One region of the Streptomyces sp. NPDC005566 genome, then DNA from elsewhere that is predicted to be linked to it. Evidence: riboswitches for the same ligand, from Rfam matches in the RefSeq annotation. Region 1 holds a riboswitch; each other region holds the start of a gene.
The links. A riboswitch is a leader RNA that binds a small molecule or an ion and turns the genes downstream of it on or off. The one in region 1 is predicted to bind cyclic di-AMP.

Region 2: it holds a riboswitch for cyclic di-AMP, as region 1 does, so the genes downstream of both, ABZS61_RS17465 (LysM peptidoglycan-binding domain-containing M23 family metallopeptidase) here and ABZS61_RS27975 (NlpC/P60 family protein) in region 1, are expected to answer to the same signal.
Region 3: it holds a riboswitch for cyclic di-AMP, as region 1 does, so the genes downstream of both, ABZS61_RS09645 (transglycosylase family protein) here and ABZS61_RS27975 (NlpC/P60 family protein) in region 1, are expected to answer to the same signal.

What each region holds. Positions count from the first base shown of each region.
Region 1 covers NZ_JBEXDB010000019.1:147,087-154,635, reverse strand. Annotated here, with positions in the region: gene pcrA (DNA helicase PcrA) at 1-1,687, opposite strand, end outside; cyclic di-AMP (ydaO/yuaA leader) riboswitch at 1,945-2,105, shown strand; gene ABZS61_RS27975 (NlpC/P60 family protein) at 2,104-3,255, shown strand; gene ABZS61_RS27970 (hypothetical protein) at 3,350-3,703, opposite strand; gene ABZS61_RS27965 (NlpC/P60 family protein) at 4,057-5,127, shown strand; gene ABZS61_RS27960 (GNAT family N-acetyltransferase) at 5,175-5,936, shown strand; gene ABZS61_RS27955 (response regulator transcription factor) at 5,989-6,684, opposite strand; gene ABZS61_RS27950 (PspC domain-containing protein) at 6,681-7,549, opposite strand, start outside.
Region 2 covers NZ_JBEXDB010000010.1:3,015-10,563, reverse strand. Annotated here, with positions in the region: gene ABZS61_RS17490 (Glu/Leu/Phe/Val dehydrogenase dimerization domain-containing protein) at 1-934, shown strand, start outside; gene ABZS61_RS17485 (hypothetical protein) at 1,250-1,378, shown strand; gene ABZS61_RS17480 (TetR/AcrR family transcriptional regulator) at 1,538-2,128, shown strand; partial or broken gene ABZS61_RS17475 (radical SAM protein) at 2,150-2,302, shown strand; gene ABZS61_RS17470 (SGNH/GDSL hydrolase family protein) at 2,384-3,211, opposite strand; gene ABZS61_RS17465 (LysM peptidoglycan-binding domain-containing M23 family metallopeptidase) at 3,381-4,322, opposite strand; cyclic di-AMP (ydaO/yuaA leader) riboswitch at 4,326-4,484, opposite strand; gene ABZS61_RS17460 (tyrosine-protein phosphatase) at 4,904-5,716, shown strand; gene ABZS61_RS17455 (DUF6126 family protein) at 5,726-5,899, opposite strand; gene ABZS61_RS17450 (XRE family transcriptional regulator) at 5,968-6,612, opposite strand; gene ABZS61_RS17445 (aspartate aminotransferase family protein) at 6,672-7,549, opposite strand, start outside.
Region 3 covers NZ_JBEXDB010000005.1:104,614-112,162, forward strand. Annotated here, with positions in the region: gene ABZS61_RS09630 (DUF501 domain-containing protein) at 1-221, opposite strand, end outside; gene ABZS61_RS09635 (septum formation initiator family protein) at 268-738, opposite strand; gene eno (phosphopyruvate hydratase) at 848-2,134, opposite strand; gene ABZS61_RS09645 (transglycosylase family protein) at 2,475-3,164, opposite strand; cyclic di-AMP (ydaO/yuaA leader) riboswitch at 3,165-3,335, opposite strand; gene ABZS61_RS09650 (transglycosylase family protein) at 3,626-4,588, opposite strand; gene ABZS61_RS09655 (cytochrome P450) at 4,694-6,058, opposite strand; gene ABZS61_RS09660 (nucleoside triphosphate pyrophosphohydrolase) at 6,055-7,041, opposite strand; gene ABZS61_RS09665 (SurA N-terminal domain-containing protein) at 7,101-7,549, opposite strand, start outside.

The sequences.
Region 1 (7,549 bases):
GTTCGGCGAGATAGCCGGTCCGCTCCATGACGGCCTCCAGCACGACCGCCGGTCCTGCGCCGGACTCCACGATCGTGCGGAGCTCCTCCATCAGCGTGTTGAACCGCTTCACCGCGTTGGACGAGCGGGCCGCCATGCCGTACGCCTCGTCGACGCGGCGCAGCGCCTGCGGGAAGGAGATCTTCTCGCGCATCGACAGGGCGTCGATCATCGCCTCGGCCCGGTCGCCGATGCCCCGCTTCGGCACGTTGAGGATGCGGCGCAGGGGGACGGTGTCCTCGGGGTTGGAGAGGACCCGCAGGTAGGCCAGGACGTCCCTGACCTCCTTGCGCTCGTAGAAGCGCACTCCGCCGACGACCTTGTAGGGCAGCCCGACGCGGATGAAGATCTCTTCGAAGACACGGGACTGGGCGTTGGTGCGGTAGAAGACGGCGACGTCTCCGGCCTTCGCGTCCCCGGCGTCCGTCAGCCGGTCGATCTCGTCGGCGACGAACTGGGCCTCGTCGTGCTCGGTGTCGGCGACGTAACCGGTGATCCGGGTACCGGCGCCCGCGTTCGTCCAGAGGTTCTTGGGGCGGCGGCTCTCGTTGCGCTCGATGACGGCGTTGGCCGCGGACAGGATCGTCTGCGTGGAGCGGTAGTTCTGCTCCAGCATGATCGTCTTCGCGTCCGGGTAGTCCTCCTCGAACTGGAGGATGTTGCGGATGGTCGCGCCGCGGAAGGCGTAGATCGACTGGTCCGCGTCACCGACGACGCACAGCTCACCCGGGGCGTCGGCCTCGCCCGCCGGGCCCACCAGCTCGCGCACGAGGGTGTACTGCGCGTGGTTGGTGTCCTGGTACTCGTCGACCATCACGTGCCGGAAGCGGCGGCGGTAGTGCTCGGCGACATCGGGGAACGCCTGGAGCAGGTGCACCGTCGTCATGATGATGTCGTCGAAGTCCAGGGCGTTGGCCTCGCGCAGCCGCGCCTGGTAGAGCGCGTATGCCTGGGCCAGTGTCTTCTCGAAGCCGTCCGCGGCCTGCCCCGCGAAGGTCTCCTCGTCGATCAGTTCGTTCTTGAGGTTCGAGACCTTCGCCGTGAACGACTTCGGCGGATAGCGCTTCGGGTCGAGGTCGAGATCGCGGCAGACCAGTGCCATCAGCCGCTTGGAGTCGGCGGCGTCGTAGATCGAGAACGACGAGGTGAAGCCGAGGCGCTTCGACTCGCGGCGCAGGATCCGCACGCACGCACTGTGGAAGGTCATGACCCACATGGCGTTGGCGCGTGGTCCGACGAGCTGCTCGACGCGCTCCTTCATCTCGCCCGCGGCCTTGTTGGTGAAGGTGATCGCGAGGATCTGGCCCGGGTGCACCCCGCGCTCGGCCAGCAGGTGGGCGATCCGGTGCGTCAGCACCCGGGTCTTGCCCGAGCCTGCCCCGGCGACGATGAGCAGCGGGGATCCCGCGTGCACGACGGCGGCGCGCTGCTCGGTGTTCAGCCCGTCGAGCAGCGCGGCGGAGTCGACGACGGGGCGCGGGGCGCCGTCGCGGTAATAGGCCTCGCGCGGGGGCGGGGGCCCGTCGAAGACACCCCCGAAGAGGTCCTCCGGCACCGCTTCGGGTGCGTGGTCCTCGGGGGGTGGCGGGGGGCCCTCGTCCGCTTGCTGGAGGCCGGTCAGGAAACTGTCGTCAAAGAGGCTGCTCATCGCCTGACGAGTCTAGGCGGCCGCACCGACACCCTGGGGCCGCATTCCGCACGAGGGCCAGATCTGTGCGCGCACCGAGACGGATTGCCCACAGTGCGTAGGGATTCGGCGACTGTTCCCGCTGCGGGACAGCTCAATCCAGAAAGGTCACGGAAATGTATCGGGCATATCGGCCATCAACCTTCACAGGGACGCCACGGGTTGGCTAGCGTGCTCCGACGGGTGACCGTTACCCCCTTGAGGCGAACCACGCCACGCGGGCACCCTCGCTGAATCCGTCACTCCCGCAGGGGAGTCCGGAACCGGGGACCCACACGCAGCACCGGGGTGAATCGGTCCGTCCCGCTGGACCGTAGGGCAGCCTTCCGTTCCGCCCGAACCCGACAGCTAACCCGGTAGGCGGTCCACGGAAGGAGATGCCGGCCTTGGCGTCGCATCGCAAACCGCGCACCCGTGTGCGCACCAGCTCCCCCGCCGTCGGTCTCACGACGGCGGCGCTCGCGTCCGTCACCCTGCTCTCCACGCAGAGCGCGACGGCCGCCCCGGCGGAGCCCAAGCCCAGCATCGAGGAAGTACAGAAGAAGGTGGACGACCTCTACCGCCAGGCGGGAACGGCGACCCAGCAGTACAACAAGGCGAAGGCGGCCTCCACCCAGCAGCGCTCCAAGGTCGACGCACTCCTCGAGGCCGCGGCCAAGCGCGCCGACAAGCTGAACGAGACGCGCCGGGAACTGGGCAACTACGCGGCCGCGCAGTACCGCAGCGGAGCGATAGCCCCCACGGCCACGTTCTTCCTCGCGGACGACCCGCAGTCGTACTTCGACCAGGACCAGCTGATGGCCCGGATGACCAGCCAGCAGCAGAAGGCGGTCGCCGATTTCCGTACGCAGCAGAGCGAGGCGGCGACCAAGCGGGTCGAGGCGACGAAGAGCCTGCAGACGCTCACCGAGTCGCAGACCACGCTGCGCACCAGCAAGCAGCAGGTGCAGAACAAGCTGGCCGAGGCGCGCACGCTGCTGTCGGAGCTGACCGCCGAGGAGAAGGCGCGGCTCGCGGAGCTGGAGCGCAAGAAGGAGGCGGAGGCCAAGCGCAAGGCGGAGGACCTCGCGCGCCGGCAGGCCGCCGCCGCGAAGGCGGAGGCGGACAAGGCAGCCGCGGAGGAGGCCTCGAAGGGGGAGGCGGACACCGGCACCGGCACGGGCTCCGACAGCAGCTACGCGTCGAAGGCGGACAAGGTCCTGGCCTTCGCACGGGACCAGATCGGCAAGCCGTACGTCTGGGGGGCGACGGGCCCGTCCTCGTACGACTGCTCCGGGCTGACGCAGGCCGCGTGGAAGGCGGCGGGCGTCGACCTGCCCCGCACCACCTGGGACCAGGTCGAGGTGGGCACCCGGGTGGCCACCGCGGATCTGAAGCCGGGGGACCTGGTCTTCTTCTACGACGACATCAGCCACGTCGGCATCTACAAGGGCGACGGAATGATGATCCACGCGCCGAAGCCGGGCGCGAACGTGCGCGAGGAGTCGATCTACTACATGCCGATCTACGGCAGCGTGCGCCCGGCATAACAACGCGGAGCCCACTGAGCGCACTGAGCGCACTGAGCGCACTGACGGAACTGCCTACGGGCCCGGCGGACACCGGGCCCGTAGGGCTGCCCGGTCAGGTCCAGACTGTGGCGATGAAGATGTTGGCGGCCGTCAGCCCGCCGACGGCCATGAAGGCGCCCTTGTCGACCTTCTCCTCGTCCCGCTTCACGTAGACGAGCGCCAGGATCACGACCAGGATCAGCAGCTTGATGCCGATCTTGACGTTGTTCACCGGCTGGTCGTCGAGCCGATTGAACCCGACCAGGGCAAAACCCGTGACGAGCATCATCAGCGCACCGTGCAGCATGGCGGGTCCGAACCGCGCGGCACCCTCCCCCATGGCCTTCATCTGAGTGAGGAACCCACCCAGCAGGGAGGCGATTCCGATGATGTGCAGGGCGACGAAGACATTGATGAGTACGTCCATGGCCGCAGCGTAGCCGCGTCCATATCACCAGTCTTCAGCTAGGTACTAATTCCCTATGAGTTCGCTCTCGACCCGTGCGAATTGCCCGACTACAGCTGGTATTTCCGGTCATTTGCGTTGATCGAAACGTCACATAGGGGCAATAGCTGTCATTACGACTCTTCCCCGTGCCTCGGGTTTAGCGTCCCTCCCAGGTGACCGAATCTTCACCGCCGCTCCCGTACCGGGCGGCACCCCGGTCACCCCGCCAGGTTCCGGTGGCGGGCCACTCCCCCTGTGGTGGCCCGGCACCGGTACCGGCGGGCCCGCCGGTACCCCCCGACGGGCAGTCGAACGGAAGGACCCGCGCCCCCGTGGCCGCCCAACGCAAAGCCGCTCACCGCAAGCCCAAGCAGCGTCCGTTCACCGGGCCTGCTGCCCGCACCGCAGCCACCCTGGCCCTGGCCGGAGCGGCTACCGCGACCGCCTTCGAGGGCGCCGCCCAGGCCGAGCCCCAGCTCACCCCGGCCCAGGTGAAGTCCAAGGTCGACCGGCTCTACCACGACGCCGAGGTCGCCACCGAGCAGTACAACGGCGCGAAGGAGAAGGCGACCGCGACCACCAAGTCCCTGGACGCCCTGCGCGACGAGGCCGCCCGCCGGACGGAGCGCCTCAACGCCGCGCGCAACGCCCTCGGCTCGTTCGCCGCCGCGCAGTACCGCAGCGGCGGCCTCGACCCCGCCGTCCAGCTTGCGCTCTCCTCCGACCCCGACCAGTACCTGGAGCGCGCCTCCTACCTGGATCGGGCCGGGGACCGGCAGGCCGGCGCGGTCAACGGCGTCCGCAGGCAGCTCAACGAGGTCGCCCAGCTCCGTGCCCGGGCCGACGAGGAGCTCGCCGCGCTGGCGGACCGCCAGGCCGAGCTGAAGAAGCACCGGAGCGCGGTCCGCACCAAGCTGGCCGAAGCCCGCAGGCTCCTGGCCACCCTCACGGCCGCCCAGCGCGCCGACTACGAGCGCTCCGCCGACGCCCAGCACGGCGGCAGCGCCGTCCGGGCCGACCGCAGCACCCCGCGCGGCTCCGTCAGCGCCCCCAACGCCCGTGCCGCGCAGGCCGTCGACTTCGCTTACGGGGCACTGGGCAAGCCGTACGTCTGGGGTGCCACCGGCCCGTCCTCGTTCGACTGCTCCGGCCTCACCCAGGCCGCCTGGAACGCCGCGGGCGTCTCGCTGCCCCGCACCACCTACACGCAGATCAACGCGGGCAGCCGTGTCTCCCGCTCCGAACTGGCCCCGGGCGACCTGGTCTTCTTCTACTCGGGCGTCACACACGTCGGGCTGTACATCGGCGGCGGACAGATGATCCACGCCCCCCGCCCCGGCGCGCCGGTGCGCATCGCGCCGATCACCGAAATGCCTTTCGCGGGAGCGACCCGGGTGGCATAGGCTCCGCGCCGACCGGCCCAGCGAGAGAGAGAAGGCTCCCCGTGCCGATGGACACCGATGTCCAGAACTACGCGCGAACGCTCACCCTCCGCTCCCCCGACCACTACCGGGTGGGCCCCTTCACGGTGCGCCACAACCCGGGCTGGAACCTGAAGTACGCCAACTACGCCATCCCCGACCGCGGGGCCGAGCCCACCGCCGGGGACATCGACGACCTCGTCGCGGCATTCCGGGAGCGGGACCGGCTGCCGCGCCTGGAGTACCTGCCCTCCTGGGCCCCCGCCGTCGAACCGGCCCTGCTGGCCGCCGGCTTCACCGTGGAGAACCACGCGCCCGTACTGGCCTGCACCCCGGCCGGGTTCCTGCCGCCGAAGCCGGTGGACGGGCTCCGCGTGACCGAACCCGTCACCGACGCGGAGTTCACCGCGGCCGCCGCGGTCCAGCACACGGGCTTCGGCGGCGAAGGCGGCCCCGACGAGGGCGGGATCGCCTGGCTGCGCGCCGCGGTGGCCGGCAAGGGCGTCGCGGCGCTCGCCCTGCTCGGCACCGAGCCCGCCGGAGCGGGCGGCTGCTCGGTCCCCGTCGACGGCATCAGCGAACTGGCCGGCCTCGCCGTGGCCGACGCCCACCGCCGCCGGGGCATCGGCGCCGCGCTCTCCGCCTGGCTGACCACGACGGCCTTCGAGCGCGGCTGCTCCGCCGTCTGGCTGGAGCCGGGAAGCCCCGAGGTCGAACGGATCTACGCGGGCATCGGCTACCGCAGGATCGGCGAGAAGACCAACATCTCGCTCGCGGCGGAAGCCCGCTGACGCGGGCCGACCGGCAACCGGGGCGCGACGCCGACCCCGCTCGCGGCCGGTCTCAGACCAGCCGCCGTGCCGTCGCCCACCGCGTCAGCTCGTGCCGGTTGGACAGCTGGAGCTTCCGCAGCACCGCCGAGACGTGCGACTCGACCGTCTTCACCGAGATGAACAGCTGCTTGGCGATCTCCTTGTACGCGTATCCGCGTGCGATCAGCCGGAGCACCTCGCGCTCGCGCTGCGTCAGCCGGTCCAGGTCCTCGTCCACCGGCGGCGCGTCCGTCGAGGCGAAGGCGTCGAGGACGAAGCCGGCCAGCCGCGGAGAGAACACGGCGTCGCCGTCCTGCACCCGGAAGACCGAGTCGACCAGGTCGGCGCCGGTGATGGTCTTGGTGACGTAGCCGCGGGCGCCGCCGCGGATGACTCCGATGACGTCCTCCGCGGCGTCCGAGACCGACAGCGCCAGGAAGCGCACCGGGTTCTCCACGGCACCCATCATCGGTGCGCAGCGCCGCAGTACCTCGACCCCGCCGCCGCCCGGGAGGTGGACGTCCAGGAGGACGACCTCGGGGCGGGTCGCGGTGATCACGGTGACTGCCTGGTCGACGTCCGCGGCCTCGCCGACGACCTCGACCCCGGTCTCCTCGGTGCGCCCGATCTCGGCCTGGACCCCGGTGCGGAACATCCGGTGGTCGTCGACGAGCACGACCCGTACCCGGCGCTCCGGGCCCCCGGCAGCTTCGGTGTTCTCGGTCATTGGCTCGCCCTTTCCATTTCCAGCTCGACTTCCGTGCCCCCGCCGGGCACCGAACGCAGTCGCGCCGTACCGCCGTTGCGCTGCATCCGGCCGATGATTGATTCTCGTACGCCCATCCTGTCGCCCGGGACGGAATCCAGGTCGAATCCCGGTCCCCGGTCCCGTACGGACACGAAGACCGTGCGGCCCTCGACCTCCGCGAAGACCTGGACGGCGCCGCCTTCGCCACCGTACTTGGCGGCGTTGACCATCGCCTCGCGTGCGGCCTGCATCTGTGCCGTCAGCTTCTCGTCGAGCGGGCAGTCGCCGACGACGACGACCTCCAGCGGGACGCCGTGCTTGTCCTCCACCTCGGCGGCGGCACGCTTGACCGCCTCGGCGAGCGTCTCGGGTTCGTCGTCCTCGTCCTTGCCGGTGCCCTCCGGGTTGTACAGCCAGTTGCGCAGCTCGCGCTCCTGGGCGCGGGCGAGCCTGCGGACCTCGCCACCGTCGTCCGCGTTGCGCTGGATCAGGGTGAGTGTGTGCAGGACCGAGTCGTGGACGTGGGCCGCGACCTCGGCTCGCTCCTGGGCCCGGATGCGCATCAGGCGTTCCTCGGAGAGGTCCTGCGTCATCCGCGCGAGGTAGGGGCCCGCGAGCAGTGCGATGCCGGTCAGTACGGCTATGGCGGCGGTCAGCACATTGCCGAGCTGGGCCGCCGAGCCGCGGACCACCATGAACACCGCGAGACCGAGCCCGACGAGTGCGACGCCAGCCAGACCGCGGGCCAGGTGCAGTACACGGCGGCGGCGGCCGACCTCGATCCAGCGGGCCCGGCGCGCGTTGTCGGCCTGGCGCCACACCAGGACGGAGCCCGCGCCGATCA
Region 2 (7,549 bases), on a different contig from region 1:
GCCCGAGGCCAACGGCGTGCTGGTCCGCTACCTGCGGGCGGTGCGCCCTTACGTCGAGAGCGTGTGGACGACCGGCGAGGATCTCGGACTCACCCAGGACCTCGTCGACCGGGCCGCGGCCGAGGCAGGGCTCGTCTCGTCGGTCCAGGCGGTCTTCCCGCTGCTCGACGACGAGGCGGCGGCCCGCAGGCGGCTGGCGGACGCCTTCGCCGTCACGGTGGACGGGATCGGGATGGACGAGCTGGTGGGCGGGTGCGGGGTGGCCGAGTCCGCGCTCGCGGCGCTGGACCGCGCGGGCATGGCCCACCGCGATGCCCGGGTGTCCGTGCAGGGGCTCGGCACCATGGGCGGCGCGACGGCGCGCTTCCTCTCCCGGGCCGGGCTCAGGGTCGTGGCGATCGCCGACGTGAAGGGCACGATCGCCAATCCGGCGGGCCTGGACGTGGAAGCCCTGCTGGCCGCACGGGATGCGTACGGGACGGTGGACCGGAGCGCCCTGCGGGAGGGGGACCACGAGCTGTCTGCCGACGCGTGGCTGACCACGGACGCGGAGGTTCTGGTTCCGGCGGCCGTCTCGTACGCCGTGGACGGGGTCAACCAGGCCTGGATCCAGGCCCGTTGGGTGGTCGAGGCGGCGAACATGCCGGTACTGCCGGAGGCGGAGGCACTGCTCGCCGCGCGCGGCATCACGGTCCTGCCCGATGTGGTCGTCAACTCCGGTACGAACGCCTGGTGGTGGTGGACCCTGTTCGGCGACATCGGGGCCGACGCGGAGGAGGCGTTCGGGCACACCCGCCGCGCGATGCGCGCCTTGATCGACCTGATGCTGGCCCGCGCGGAGGCCGACGGCTGCACCCCGCGGGAGGCGGCCCACGCGATCGTCGCGGACCGGCTTCCGGTCATGGCTGAGCGGTTCGGCTGGTACGCGCGGTAGGGGTGCGCGTCACACCTTCACCGGTTACGCGCGGTAGGGATGTGACGCGCACCCCCCACCGGGCCTCCGACGACGACCCGCCACGAGTCCGGGAGGGCCGCAGCGGCCGCCCGGCCGCTCGATCTGGACCACCGGCTGCCGCTGACCGGGGTCAACGCCACCGAGGCCGACAGACCTCTCGGCCACACCGTCGGTCTCACCGCACAGGGCAGCCGGAGCGCGGTTCCGGTCACCTCGCTGAGAGTCTGGTAAGCCACCGACGGCACCGACTGGAAGCCGGCCACGGCGACCCGCGGAGCCGATGGCCGGTGGAACGTGACCGTACCGGCGGTCGGCACCGCCAAGGTCGACCTCCGGACGACGGTGACGGACACGTGGGGTGCGTCCCTGACGGAGACACTGACCGACGCCTGCACCTCGGGCTGCGCCGACATCTGGTGCTGACCGGCGCCGGCCGACCGCACCAAGGCCGGCCCGCTGCCCGATCGCGGACCGGTGGCGGACCCGCTGCGGACCGAAAGCGGGAAGGGGACGGGCCCGTCCCCTTCCCGTCATGATCAGGGCGTTGGTTAGGGTGACGGTGTGGCAAGAGTGCGGCTGAGCGTGTCGGAGCGACGTGAGGACCTCCTGCGCGCTGCCGTGGAGCAGATCGAGGTCCGGGGCGTGTCCTCGGTGCGGATCGCCGATGTGGCGTCGGTCCTCGGCGTGAGCAACGCCCTCGTGCTGTACCACTTCTCGTCCAAGGAGAAGCTGGTGGCGGCCGCGTTCGCGTACGCGGCGGAAGCCGATCTCGCCCATCTGCGCAAGCTGCTGTCACGCCGCACGACCGCGGTCCGGCGTCTGAGGGCCGCGGTTCGCTGGTACGCGCCGACCGGTCAGGCCAAGGGATGGCGCCTGTGGATCGAGGGCTGGGCCGCCTCCCTGCGCGACCCGGTGCTGCGCGAGGTGGCCGGCGATCTCGACCAGCAGTGGAAGGCGGAGCTGGCCGAGGTCATCGAGGAGGGCGCCGCAGCCGGTGAGTTCGACTGCGACGATCCGATGTCGGTGGCCTGGCGGCTGACCGCGCTCCTGGACGGGCTGGCCGTCCAGATGACGTCGTACGCGGGTCCGCTCTCCCGGACCACCATGCTGCGGTGGACCGAGGAGGCGCTCGCCCGCGAACTCGGCATCGATCACGAGGTCCTGACGGCCTGACAGGGTTGCCTGACGTTGGCGGTACATCTGGAGACGCTGCCGTCGCACGACGTCTTCGCGGGCGGCGTGCTGGAGCGGACACCCGCCGACCCGGTACGGGTACCGACGGCGGATGCGCTGCGTGGGGCGGTCCCGCGGCGCTCCCTCCCCGTCATCACTCGCCGACCTCACTGAGCGCACTGAGCACCACTGAGCGCACTGAGCGCACTGAGCGCACGCGCCGAGAACGCGTGTGATCAGTGCGCTCAGTGGTGCTCAGAGGGGGAGCAGGTCGGGGCGTTTGGCCTCGACGTGGTCACCGGAGGACTCACCGCGCAGGCGCCGGCCGATCCACGGGACGAGGTACTCGCGGGCCCACTGGATGTCGTCGCGGCGCACCTCGAACGCCCCGCGCTGTATCTGCGGAGGCCACACCTGGTCGGGGTCGGCCGGCACGTCGAGGCCGAGGACCTGAGCGGCGCGCAGCGCGACCCGGGTGTGCCCCTCCGCCGAGAGGTGCAGCCGGTCGTTGTCCCAGGCCCGCCTGTCCTGCACGGACCGGAGCGACCACAGGTCCAGGACCGGGCAGTCGTAGCGGTCGGCGATGGACCGGACATGGGCGGTGTACGTGGCGATCTTGCCCCGCAGGTGCCGGAGCACCGGAACGTCGCGGGTGTCGAAGCCGGTGGTGATCATGACGGTGCCGACCGAGCGGGTGAGGTCGGCTACCGCGCGCTCGAAGCGTTCGGCCACGTCGTCCAGGTCGGTGCCGGGCCGAATGATGTCGTTGCCGCCCGCGCAGAAGCTCACCAGATCCGGTGCGAGCTGCTTGGCGCGGGGGACCTGCTCCTCGACTATCTGGTCGAGGAGGCGTCCGCGTACGGCGAGATTGGCGTACCGGAAGTTCCCGTGCGGGCCGGCCGCGGGGCCCGCCGCTGCATCGGGGAGAGGGAGCTGGTCCGCCAGAATGACCGCGAACCGGTCCGCCCAGCCGACGAGCGTCCCGTCGGGGCCGGGGTCTCCGACGCCCTCGGTGAAGCTGTCGCCAATCGCTGCGTACGACCCGATGGTGCCTCGCTGTTTGTTTCTCGAATCGTCTGCCACAAGCGCATATCCTGCACCTTCGAATGTGACCTACGCGACCGTAATATGGGGTTGACGGGTGGTGAGAAAGACCACCCGGTCAGGTTTTGGTAAAGCCGGAATAAGCAGAGGGGCGGTGCGCCGCCGCGCACCGCCCCTCTCGAGCTCACTACCGAGCCGCCTGATTGCGTCAGATGGAGACGCCGTGCGAGCGCAGGTAGGCAATCGGGTCGACGTCCGAGCCGTAGCTCGGGCCGGTGCGGACCTCGAAGTGGAGGTGCGGGCCGGTGGAGTTGCCGGTGGACCCGGAGAGGCCGATCTGCTGGCCGCCGGTGACGGTCTGGCCGGCCGAGACGCCGAGCGACGACAGGTGGGCGTACTGGGAGTACATGCCGTCGTCGTGCTTGATGACGACCTCGTTGCCGTACGCACCGCTCCAGCCCGCGGAGACCACGGTGCCCGGGCCGATGGACCGGACGCTGGTGCCGGAGGCGGCCTGGAAGTCGGAGCCGGTGTGGTAGCCGCTGGACCAGCTGGCACCGGCGACGCGGTACTGGGTGGAGACGCCGCCGTTGGCCACCGGGGTGGTGTAGCCGGAGCTGCTGCTCTCCGAAGCGCCGGTGGAGTCGGCGGTGTTGGTGACCGTCGACGCCTTCTCGGCCGGTGCGGCAGCCTTCGGGGCCGGCTTCGCCTTCGAGGGGGCGGCCTTGGACGGGGCCGCCTTGGAGGGCGCGGACTCCGTGGTGGAGCCCGATGCCTTGACGCCGAGGGTCAGCTTCATGCCCGGGAAGATCAGGCTGGGGTTGCCGCCGACGACCTCGCGGTTGTCCTTGTACAGCTTCTGCCAGCCGCCCTTGACCTTCTTGTCCGCCGCGATCTTCGCCAGATAGTCGCCGGCGACCACGGAGTAGGTCCTGGGGGCGCTCTGCTTCTTCGCCACGGAGGCGGCCGGCGCGTGGTGCGCCGCGCTGGCGGCCGCGGGCTTGGCGGCGGGTGCGGACTGCTCCGCGGCGAACGCGCCGGTGGCGCCGATCAGCGGGAGGGCGAGGACGGCGCCGCCGGTCCCTGCGGCGAGGACGCCACGGGAGATCGGGCTGGCCTTCGTACGACGGTGCTTACCCTTTGCGGGCATGGGAATTCCTCTCCGGCGCCTGCGAGGTGAGCTGTCGGGTTCGGACTGGAGATGCCCGGCCGCGCTGAGCGCGTCTTGACCCCAAGCCGTTCCGGATCACTCCGGTCGGCGGCTTACCTGGTTCCCCCGCTCCTGCCACACGTGAGTCGGTGCGGATTCCGGGCGGCGGCAGGATTAGGCGTTCCGTCCGGATTGACGGTGACCGTAAGCGAGTCAGGACGCCGGGAACAAGCCACCGGTTGCGTACCGGAATGACCGGTTCAATTGCGATTCCGAATTCCGGTCACACTCCGTGGATTACCGATCTTGGCTTTCCGCGCAGCGTAAGGAATACCTCTGGGCAGTTTCGCCACACACCGTCACGGATATGATCCCGCTCACCTGCCGCATCCCATCTCCCGCGTAAGCGGGGCATGTTCTGCTAAATACACCAATACGGACATGTCATGGCCGCGGACCGTCGGCCGCCCCGGCCGGGGCCATCGAAGGGCGAAACGATTGCCCGATGAATCCATGTCGTATCGTCGCGGGCGTGCCCCCGTCGGCGAGCGGCGCCGACGCCAGACACTCCAGGAGTCCTTGTGACGCAGCAGCTGCCAGAGGTTCCGTCGACAGACGCCGAGCTGACCGGTGTCCGCAACTTCCGCGACGTGGGCGGCCTGCCGACCACGGACGGCGGCAGGGTGCGCTACGGGCGCCTCTACCGCAGCGGCCATCTGGCGCACGCCACCGAGACGGACACGGCCTTCCTGGCCGGACTCGGCCTGCACACGGTCTTCGACTTCCGCAACGCCGCCGACCACAAGCTCGACGGCCTCGACGTGGAACTGCCCGGTGTCCGGAATATCAGCATTCCGCTCTCCGACCCGGCCGACGGCGCCGAGTTCTGGCGTCTGGTGCGCGACGGCAACATCCAGCAGCTGCGCTCGATCCTCGCCGACGGCAGGGGGTCGGACCGCATGATCGCGTCCTACCGGTCGATCATCACGGACCGCACCGCGGAGCACAGCAGGGTGCTGCACGCGCTGGCCGAGGACAGCGTGCCGGCGCTGATGCACTGCGCGGCGGGCAAGGACAGGGCCGGCCTGTCGATCGCGGTCTCGCTCCTGGCCGTCGGCGTCGAGAAGGAGGCCGTCGAGGCCGACTACCTCAAGTCCAACGACGCGCACCGCCGCTACAAGGTGCGGCGCAGCGACACGTCGTCGGCGGGGATGTCGGACGAGGTGATGGAGCTCCTCAACCCGCTTTTCGGTGCGCATTCCGAGTACCTCGCCGCCGCCTTCGCCGCGATCGAGGAGACCTGGGGCGGTACGGACCGCTACCTCAGCGAGGGGCTGAAGCTCGCGCCCGAGACTCGCGCGAGGCTGCGCGATCGCCTCGTCGAGGAGGCGTAGAGCAAGCGGTCAGCCCTTGCCCGCCACGGTGAACAGGAGAAAGAGGAAGGCCGCGACCACGTGGCCGGCCACCAGGTAGGCGACGAGCCGGATGACCACACCGCGGGGCATCTTCCGCTCGTGCGTGTCCGTGTTCACCGGCGAGCGCGGGGTGAGCGGGTCGTAGTGCTCCGAATCAGACATGGCAGTCCTCTCTTCCGGCTCTCGGGCCGGGTGACCGGTGTGCGGCAGGTGGGGTGGGGCGTGCGAGGTCAGCGAAGGCGCGTCCCACCGCCCAGGCACAGCTCCGCCGTGGGGCTCTGCAGCAGGGTGTGGACGAAGAGCAGCTCGACGCCGGCACGGTCGAGTGCGGCGATCCGGTGCGGGGTGAGCGAGTCGAAGTGCGCGCTGTCCCCCGGGTCTAGGTCGTGCACGGTCTCCCCCAGACTCACGCGCAGCCGCCCGTCGAGGACGTACAGCCATTCCTCGCCCGGGTGAACACGCACGAGGTCGCTCTGGGCGCCGTAGGGAATCCGGACGCGCAGCGCCTGCATCGCCCGGCCTGGGCCGCCGGCCTGGTGGTAGAGCCAGCCGTCGGCCTCGGCACCCCCCGGGGCAGCGCCCGAGGAGCCATCGAAAGCGCCTGCGAACGGGCCGCCGCGGACGATCGCGTCACGCTCGGGCGGTATCTCGCCGAGGAGCTCGGAGACCGTCGTACCGTAGATGCGGGCGAGTCCGAGCAGCATCGGCAGTGAGGGCTGCCTGCGGCCCGTCTCGAGCCGGGAGAGGTGGGCCGGGGAGAGATCGGCCCGCCGGGCGGCGGTCTCAAGGGTGAGCCCCCGGTTGCGGCGCAGGTCGCGCAGGCGCGGGGCGATTCCGGGCAGCTCGTCGGCTGCCCCTCCGTCAGGAGGATTCATGACTCCATTGGGCCAGGACCTTTCCTCAGAGGCAAATTTCTTGCCTCCGAGGCAAAGACTCAACGGTTGGCGACGGCCTGCTTGACCAGGGTCCTGCCGAAGTCCCACATCAGCCCGCCCCCGCTGTGCGCGTCGTCCATGACGGCCGTGAAGGCGGCCACGAAGCGGTCCACCTCGGGCTCACCGATGACCAGCGGGGGGATCAGCTTGATCACTTCCAGGTGGTCGCCGGAGACCTGGGTGAGGATCCGGTGCTTCTGCAGCAGGGGCACGACCACCATCTGGGCGAAGAGACCCTTCCTGGCCGCCTGCAGCATGGTCCACCGGCTGCGGAGTTTCAGCGAGGAGGGCCGGCCGAACTCGATCCCGATCATCAGCCCGCGCCCGCGCACCTCGTGCAGCAGCTCGTAGCGGCCGACGAGCGCGGTGAGCCGCTCGCGCAGCAGGTCACCCGTGCGACGGGCGTTCGCGACCGTCTCCTCGTCCTCCATCACCGCGAGGACCGCGAGCCCGGCCGCCATGGCCTGGGCGTTGGAACCGAAGCTCGCCGAGTGCACGAGCACCCGGTCCATGGAGGAGTAGACGCGTTTGAAGATCCAGTCCTTGCCGAGCGTCGCGCCGACCGGCACATAGCCGCCGGAGAGCGCCTTCGCCACACAGACGAGATCGGGTTCGACACCCTCCTCGTGCTGGTAGGCGTAGAAGTCGCCGGTCCTGCCCAGACCTGTCTGCACCTCGTCGACGATGAGCACCGCCTTGTGCCGGTGCAGCAGTTCCTGCGCGGACCGCAGGAACCCCGGCGGCGAGGCGTGCACCCCCTTGCCCTGGATCGGCTCGACCACCAGGGCGGCCACGTCTCCGCGCTTGAGTTCGCGGCGCAGGGCGTCCAGGTCGCCGAGGGCGATCGCCGTGTCGGGGAGCAGGGGTGCGAAGCCGT
Region 3 (7,549 bases), on a different contig from region 1:
ATCGCGGACGCGGCACGCGGACAGGTCAGGTAGAACGTCGTCGGGAACGGCGTGCCGTCCTCCAGACGGGGCTGCGTCTCCACCACGTCCGGGTTGCCGCACGGGCAGCGGTGCGCGATGGCGCGCAGCCCGCGCGGCGGCCGGCCGAGCTGCTGCTCGAACGCGGCGATGTCCGCCTCGGTGGGCGCGGTGGATTCGGTCTGCGGAGGGGGCGTGTCCATGCCTGCCTTGAATGTCATCGGTCGGTCTGTATGTACGGGAGCGGGGTCAGCCGCGGTCTGCGCTGTCGACGCCGTCCCAGAGGTTCGAGTGCCAGGGCCTGCCCGGCGCACCCGCTTCACCGCGGCGCACCTCGGCTGCGTCCGGGTCGATCACCGTGAAACCGGTCTCCCCGGGCATGACGTAGTGGAGGTGCTGGCGCGCGAGTCGCCGGATGTACGCGTCGTCCTTGAGCCGCGCCTTCTCGTCGCGCAGCTCCTCGGTCCGCCGGTGCGCCTCCTGCGTGAGCCTCTCCTGATCGGCGATCTCGTCGCGCTGGGAGATGTACTGCCTCATCGGGTAGGCGAGGGCGACGACCAGGGAGCAGACGATCAGGGCCAGGAACGCGGCCCTGCCGGTGAGCCGGGAGCGGCGGGCCTGGCGGCGGTTCTGGGACCGGTACACGCGCGCCGCGGTCTGCTCCCCGAGCAGCCGCAGCCTGGTCGCGGTGGAGAACCGGTCGCGGTCCTTCCCGGCCATCTCGCCTCCCCATTACGCACGTCCGTCCCCGCACACGGTACGGGACCGAGTGCGGGGACGGACGGAGGCTGGTGCCCCGAAGGGCGGCTCAGCTCCTGCTGCCGGGCTCTCAGCCCTCGAAGCGGAACCGCGGGAAGGCCGAACGGCCCGCGTACACCGCGGCGTCGTCGAGGATCTCCTCGATGCGCAGCAGCTGGTTGTACTTGGCGACACGGTCCGAGCGGGCCGGGGCGCCGGTCTTGATCTGGCCGCAGTTCACGGCGACGGCGAGGTCGGCGATGGTGACGTCCTCGGTCTCACCGGAGCGGTGGGACATCATGCACTTGAAGCCGTTGCGCTGGGCCAGCTCGACGGCGTCCAAGGTCTCGGTCAGCGAACCGATCTGGTTGACCTTGACGAGCAGGGCGTTGGCCGAGCCCTCCTCGATGCCACGGGCCAGGCGCTCGGGGTTGGTGACGAACAGGTCGTCACCGACGATCTGCACCTTGCCGCCGAGCTTGTCGGTGATGACCTTCCAGCCGGCCCAGTCGTCCTCGTACAGCGGGTCCTCGATGGAGACCAGCGGGTACGCGGAGACGAGCTCCTCGTAGTACTCGGTCATCTCGGCGGCCGAGCGGGACTTGCCCTCGAACTCGTACGTGCCGTCCTTGTAGAACTCGGACGCGGCGACGTCGAGGGCGAGCGCGATGTCGCGGCCCGGGACGTAACCGGCTTCCTTGACGGCTTCGAGGATCAGGTCCAGGGCGGCGCGGTTGGACTCGAGGTTCGGGGCGAAGCCGCCCTCGTCACCGAGACCGGTGGACAGGCCCTTGGTCTTCAGGACCTTCTTCAGCGTGTGGTAGATCTCCGCGCCCCAGCGAAGGGCCTCGGAGAACGACTCGGCGCCGATCGGCGCGATCATGAACTCCTGGATGTCCACGTTGGAGTCGGCGTGCGAGCCGCCGTTCAGGATGTTCATCATCGGAACGGGCAGCAGGTGCGCGTTCGGGCCGCCGAGGTAGCGGAACAGCGGCAGGTCGGACGCCTCGGACGCGGCGTGGGCCACGGCCAGCGAGACGCCGAGGATGGCGTTGGCGCCGAGGGAGCCCTTGTTCTCGGTGGCGTCGAGGTCGAACATCGCCTGGTCGATGAGGCGCTGCTCGGTGGCGTCGTACCCGACGAGCTCCGGGCCGATCTGCTCGATGACGGCGAGGACGGCCTTCTCGACACCCTTGCCGTGGTAGCGGTTGGGGTCACCGTCGCGAAGCTCGATGGCCTCGAACGCACCGGTGGAGGCGCCGGACGGAACAGCAGCACGTCCCGTGCTGCCGTCGTCGAGGCCAACCTCGACCTCGACCGTGGGGTTTCCCCGGGAGTCGAGGATTTCCCTGGCTACGACGACGTCGATGGACGGCACGAGGCATCTCCTTCTGGGATATGACGCTGGTTGTGCAGGGTCACTGTGGCCTTGCGCCCCGAGCCTAACCGGCTCTGCCCCCTGCGTCGGCCGACCGCCCGTCCCCTGGGACGAAAAAGGACCCAAGGGCTTGCATTCCGGGCAAAGGTCCAGAAATCTACTGACCGGTAACCGCAAGAGTTGAACGATCCCGTCCGCGGTGGGCCCGTGCGGCACACCGCGGACACGACCCCGGCCCGGCGCACACGGGGGTGAGTGCGCCGGGCCGGGAGGGAACACGTCGGGTGCCGCCGGACACCCTTCCGCGGCCCTGAAGCCTTCGGGGAGGAGAGACCCGGGACTACTTCAGGTGGAGCTGCTGACCCGGGAAGATCAGGTCGGCGTCCTCGACGATGTCGTCGTTGAGCTTGAACAGCTTCTGCCAGCCGCCCTTGACCTTCTTCGCGTCGGCGATCGTGCTCAGGGTGTCGCCGGCCTTCACCTTGTACTCGCCGTCACCCTTCTTGACCTTGTCGCCGGTCGGGGTCGTGACGGTCTTCGAGGCCTCGGGGGCGGTGCGCTTCTCGCTGCGCGTGGTGGGCTGCTCGGCCTTGCGCTCCGGCTGGGCGGCCTTGTCGGCGCTCGGCGCGGCGGTGTCGACACCCGGGTCCACACCGTCGTTGGTCAGGCCGCCGGCACCGGCGCAGGCCCAGGCGCCCGGGCCCTGCAGGTCGAGAAGCTTCTCGGCTGCGGTGATCTGCTGAGCCTTGGTGGCCAGGTCGGCGCGGGCGGCGAACTGCGTACCGCCGGCGGCTGCCCAGCTGGACTGCGAGAACTGCAGACCGCCGTAGTAGCCGTTGCCGGTGTTGATGGACCAGTTGCCACCGGACTCGCACTGCGCGACGGCGTCCCACGTGGCGACGGAAGCGGCGGAGGCGCCGGTCGCACCCATCAGCGGGACGGCGACCGCGGCACCGGCGACGCCGGCCAGGGTGGCGATACGGACGGCCTTGGACGGGCGACGGTGCTTGCCCTTGCTCGAAAGCAGCATGGTTCTCCTCACCGACGCCTACGAGGTGAGCTGTCGGGTTCGGGCCTGTGAGTTGCCCGGTCGCTCGCACTGGCGAGCGACTTCACCCCGAGCCGACCCTCACCCGTCTTCCGACGGCCGGGTCCGGCACTTACCTGGGTCCCCCGCTCCTGCCTACGGCGCTTTACGCGTCGAATCCCTTCGGCCGACGGCAGGATTCGGCGTGACGGTCGAAGGTGCCCGCGGTGCGAGCGGTTCCGACCGTAAACATAGGCAACCCCCACATTCAAAGATGGACATCACGGACAATCAGCCCGTACTCGCACCGGGCGAGGGATCATTTCCGCAGGTCGGAGGCGTCGTCGGCGAACCCGGCGGGCGAGACGCGTGAGTTGACGCAAAGAGACCCATGTCTCACTTAGACATAAGTGGACATAGGCCTCTGAACTGCCCCCGCTTTTGGGGTGTTTTCCCGAATTGGATCAGTTGCCGACAGCGGCTTCCGCACCGGCCTCGGCGCTCTTCTCGTCCGCCTGGGCGCCCAGGTCGAGACCCAGGTCGAGGTTCTGCCCGGGAAGGATCAGGTCCGGGTCGGAGCCCAGCTCGTCCTTGTTCGCCTCGTAGAGCGCCGTCCAGCCGCCGGGCAGCTCCTGCGCGTCCGCGATCGCCCAGAGGTTGTCTCCGGTGCGGACGGTGTAGGTGCCGTCGCCGCCCTTGCGCGCTTCGGCGTCACCGCGCGACGCGTGCCGACCGGACTCGCGCCCGTCCGTCGAGCCCGCACCGGCGCTCGCCTCCGGGGCCGGAGTGCCGCGGTGCTTACCGCCCGGCGCTTCCGTCGATCCGTCGGAGGCCTCGGACGTCTCGGGCGAGGGAGAGGAGTCGGACGTGTCGGATCCGGTCGACTTGTCGACCTTGCCGGTATCGCCACCCCTGCTGTCCGTGTTCCTGTTCCCGCTCGCGTTGTCCGACGCATCGGACGAGGGGGTGTCCGACGCGTCGCCGGACGGGGTCGCGTCGTCCGACGGCTCGGTGGTCGGCTCACTGCCCGGGTCGACACCCGGGAGCGTGTTGTCGAGTGCGAGTCCGGAGATCACCGCGCAGCTGGCCCACGCCGTCACCCCCTGGTCGTCGAGCACCTTCTCCGCCACGGATATCTGCTGCGAGCGGCTGGCCAGGTCGGCGCGGGGCGCGAACGCCGTGCCGCCGTAGGCCGACCAGGTGTCCTGCGAGAGCTGCAGGCCGCCGTAGTAGCCGTTGCCGAGGTCGGCGCTCCACATGCCACCGCTCTCGCACTCGGCGACCCGGTCCCAGGTCGAGGCGTCGGCTGCGTGCGCACCCGTTGCGCCGAGCAGCGGGATGGCGATGGCCGACCCTGTGACGCCTGCGGCGACGACGATGGCGGGTGCCTGCCGAGGGCGACGGTGTCTGCCGTTCGCGGAGCCCATGGGATTGCCTTCCGTGTGACTGACGTGTGACTGGTGAGTCGAACGGTGAACCTAGCCGCACTCGAACGTGTGTCACAAGTCGATGCAGCGGAGATCACGTGAAAGTCACAGAGTTGACAGAGTGTCACTTTTTCCGAGCGGCGTCCCGGGACCGAACTCCACAGGAAGAGTGCGCAGTCCACGCATGATGAGCCCGCCCCGCCAGCGCAAATCGGTAGGTTCTGCAGCGAGCCGCAGGTCGGGGAGGCGTCGCAGCAGCGTCGCCAATGCCGCCCGGCCCTCCAGCCTGGCCAGCGGTGCACCCAGGCAGTAGTGGATGCCGTGCCCGTACCCGAGGTGCTGATTGTCACTCCGTGCGAGATCCAGCGTGTCCGCATCGCGGAAGCGCTCCGGGTCCCGGTCGGCGGCGGCGAGCACCACGAGAACGGGGTCCCCGGCCCCGATGCGCTGTCCGCCCAGCGTCACGGGTTCCGTGGCGTACCTCCAGGTGGCGAGCTCCACCGGACCGTCGTACCGCAGCAACTCCTCGATCCCCGTGGCCAGCAGCTCCGTCTCCCCCGCCTCGATCGAGCGCTGGAGCAGCTCGCGCTGTTCCGGGTTGCGGAGCAGCGCGTAGGTGCCGTTGCCGATGAGGTTGACCGTGGTCTCGAAGCCGGCGAACAGCAGGATGAAGGCCATCGCCGCGGCTTCGTTCTCGGTCAGGTGCTCGCCGTGGTCACTTGCCCGGATCAGTCCCGAGATCAGGTCGTCGCCGGGATTCTCCCGTTTGCGGTGGATGAGTTCGGCAAGGTAGCCGCGCATCTTCTTGACCGACCTGGCCACTCCGCCGCGCGGACCGCCGCCGTGCCTGATCATCATGCCCGCCCAGTCCCGGAAGTCGTCCTGGTCCTCCGGGGGCACCCCCAGCAGGTCACAGATCGCGTAGATGGGGAGCGGGAAGGCGAAGTCGTGGATGAGGTCCGCCTTCCCCTCCTCGATGAACGTGTCGATGAGGCGGTCCGTCAGCTCCTGCACGCGGGGCGCGAACTCCGCGACGCGGCGCGGGGTGAACGCCTTGGTGACGAGCCGGCGCAGGCGGGTGTGGTCCGGCGGGTCGATGTTCAGGAGGTGCGTCATCAGGTCCGCCTGGCGCTCCCCCGGGATGCCCGTCTTCCCCTTGGCGTTCGCCGGCCCGGCGTGGTGCGCCGGGTTCTTGGAGAGCCGGGTGTCGGCGAGGGCCTGCTTGGCATCCGCGTACCGGGTCACCAGCCAGGCCTCGACTCCGCTGGGCAGCGCGGTGCGGTGCACGGGGCTGTGCTCGCGGAGCCAGGCGTAGGCGGGGTACGGGTCGGTGGCGAACTCCCACGTGAAGAGTTCGGGTGCTTCGGACGCTGCGTCCTGCGTTGCTTCGGACGCTGCGTCCTGCGTCGCGTCGGGCGCTGCGTTCTGCGTCGCGTCGGGCGCGGGGGTGTCGGCGGGGCTGTCGTTCACTCCTCGACGTTATCCGGAGCGCCCCCGTGCCCCTCCACCGCCCGGATCGCGTCCCGGTAGGTACGGGCGGCGGCCCGCAGGGCTGCCTCCGGGTCCGTGCCGTCCTGTTCGGCGCGTACGGCGAGGGCGAGAAGCCGGTAGCCGACCGAGTCTCCCTCCGGAAGCGCGACATCGAGCCCGGCGGCACGGGCCCGGCTGCCCAGCTTGGCGGCCAGGGCCAGACCGGGCTGGCCCAGCGGCACCCCGTCGGTGACCGAATCGCGCTGCTTCTCGATCGCCTTGGTCCGCAGCCAGTGCGCGTGGACGTCCTCCGGGGTCTCCGCGGTCGCGTCGCCGAAGACATGCGGATGACGGTGGATCAGCTTCTCGACGATCGTCGCCGCGACATCGTCGATGGCGAAGGGCTCGTCCGGGTCCTCCTGCGCGATCCGGGCGTGGAAGACGACCTGGAGCAGAACGTCCCCGAGCTCCTCGCGCAGCTCCTCGCGGTCACCGTACTCGATGGCCTCGACCAGTTCGTACGCCTCCTCGATGGCGTACTTCGCGAGTCCCTTGTGCGTCTTCTGCGAGGTCCACGGGCATTCCCGCCTGATCCGGTCCATGACCTGGACCAGATCGAGGAGCCGGGCGCCCGGCAGGTCGTAGGAGCCGGGCAGCAGTTCCAGGTCCGGCATCTGCACCCGGCCCGAACCGCCGAGCCGGGCCAGGCCGTCGGTGAGCGGCTGATTGCCCTCGCCGCCCACGAGGACCACCACGGTCCGGCCGGCCGCGCAGGCGTCGACGAGTTCCTCGGCCGACGGTGCGACGTGCTCGACCATGATTCCGGCCTCGCGCAGATACGGCAGTTGCGGATGGTCCCGCTCGGCGCAGAGCACCCCGTCGGCGGCCTGCAGCGTCTGCCAGGCGGGCCAGGACAGCAGACCGGGCGCGACCCGGTGGCTGGCGGTGAGCAGGACGATACGGCCGGGGGCTTCAGCGTTCACCCTCCGAACCTACCCCGGCCGGGACCCTCCCGGTCCTGGCTCCCGGCCCCGCCCCCCGGTCAGGCGCCCGACTGGGGTTCCTGCGCCTGGAACTTGGTGACCTGGTTGATCCACGGAGCCTTGTAGGTGCTCAGCTGCACCTTCTTGTCGTCCCAGGTGCCGAAGCGCGGGTTGACGTCGACGTGCAGGGCCTTCGACGCCTTGGTGAGAGCCTCGCCGACGGCCTGCTGCCCGGCGGGCGTCTGCAGGTCGGCGCCGAGCGCCTGGGCCAGCTTCGGCAGCTGGACCTCCTTGCGCAGATCGTCCTCGATCTGGTCCGGGGCGACCCAGCGCTGCTCCAGCATCATGGTCTGCAGGCCCGTGTCACCACCGGACTGCGCGGCAGCCGCCTGGCGGATCTGCTGGATCTCCTTGCGGCTGACGGTCACCCCCGCGTCCTTCGCGGCCCGGTCCAGGACCATGCCGAACACGATCCCGTGCAGCTTGGCCCGGGTGAGCTGCCCGGACT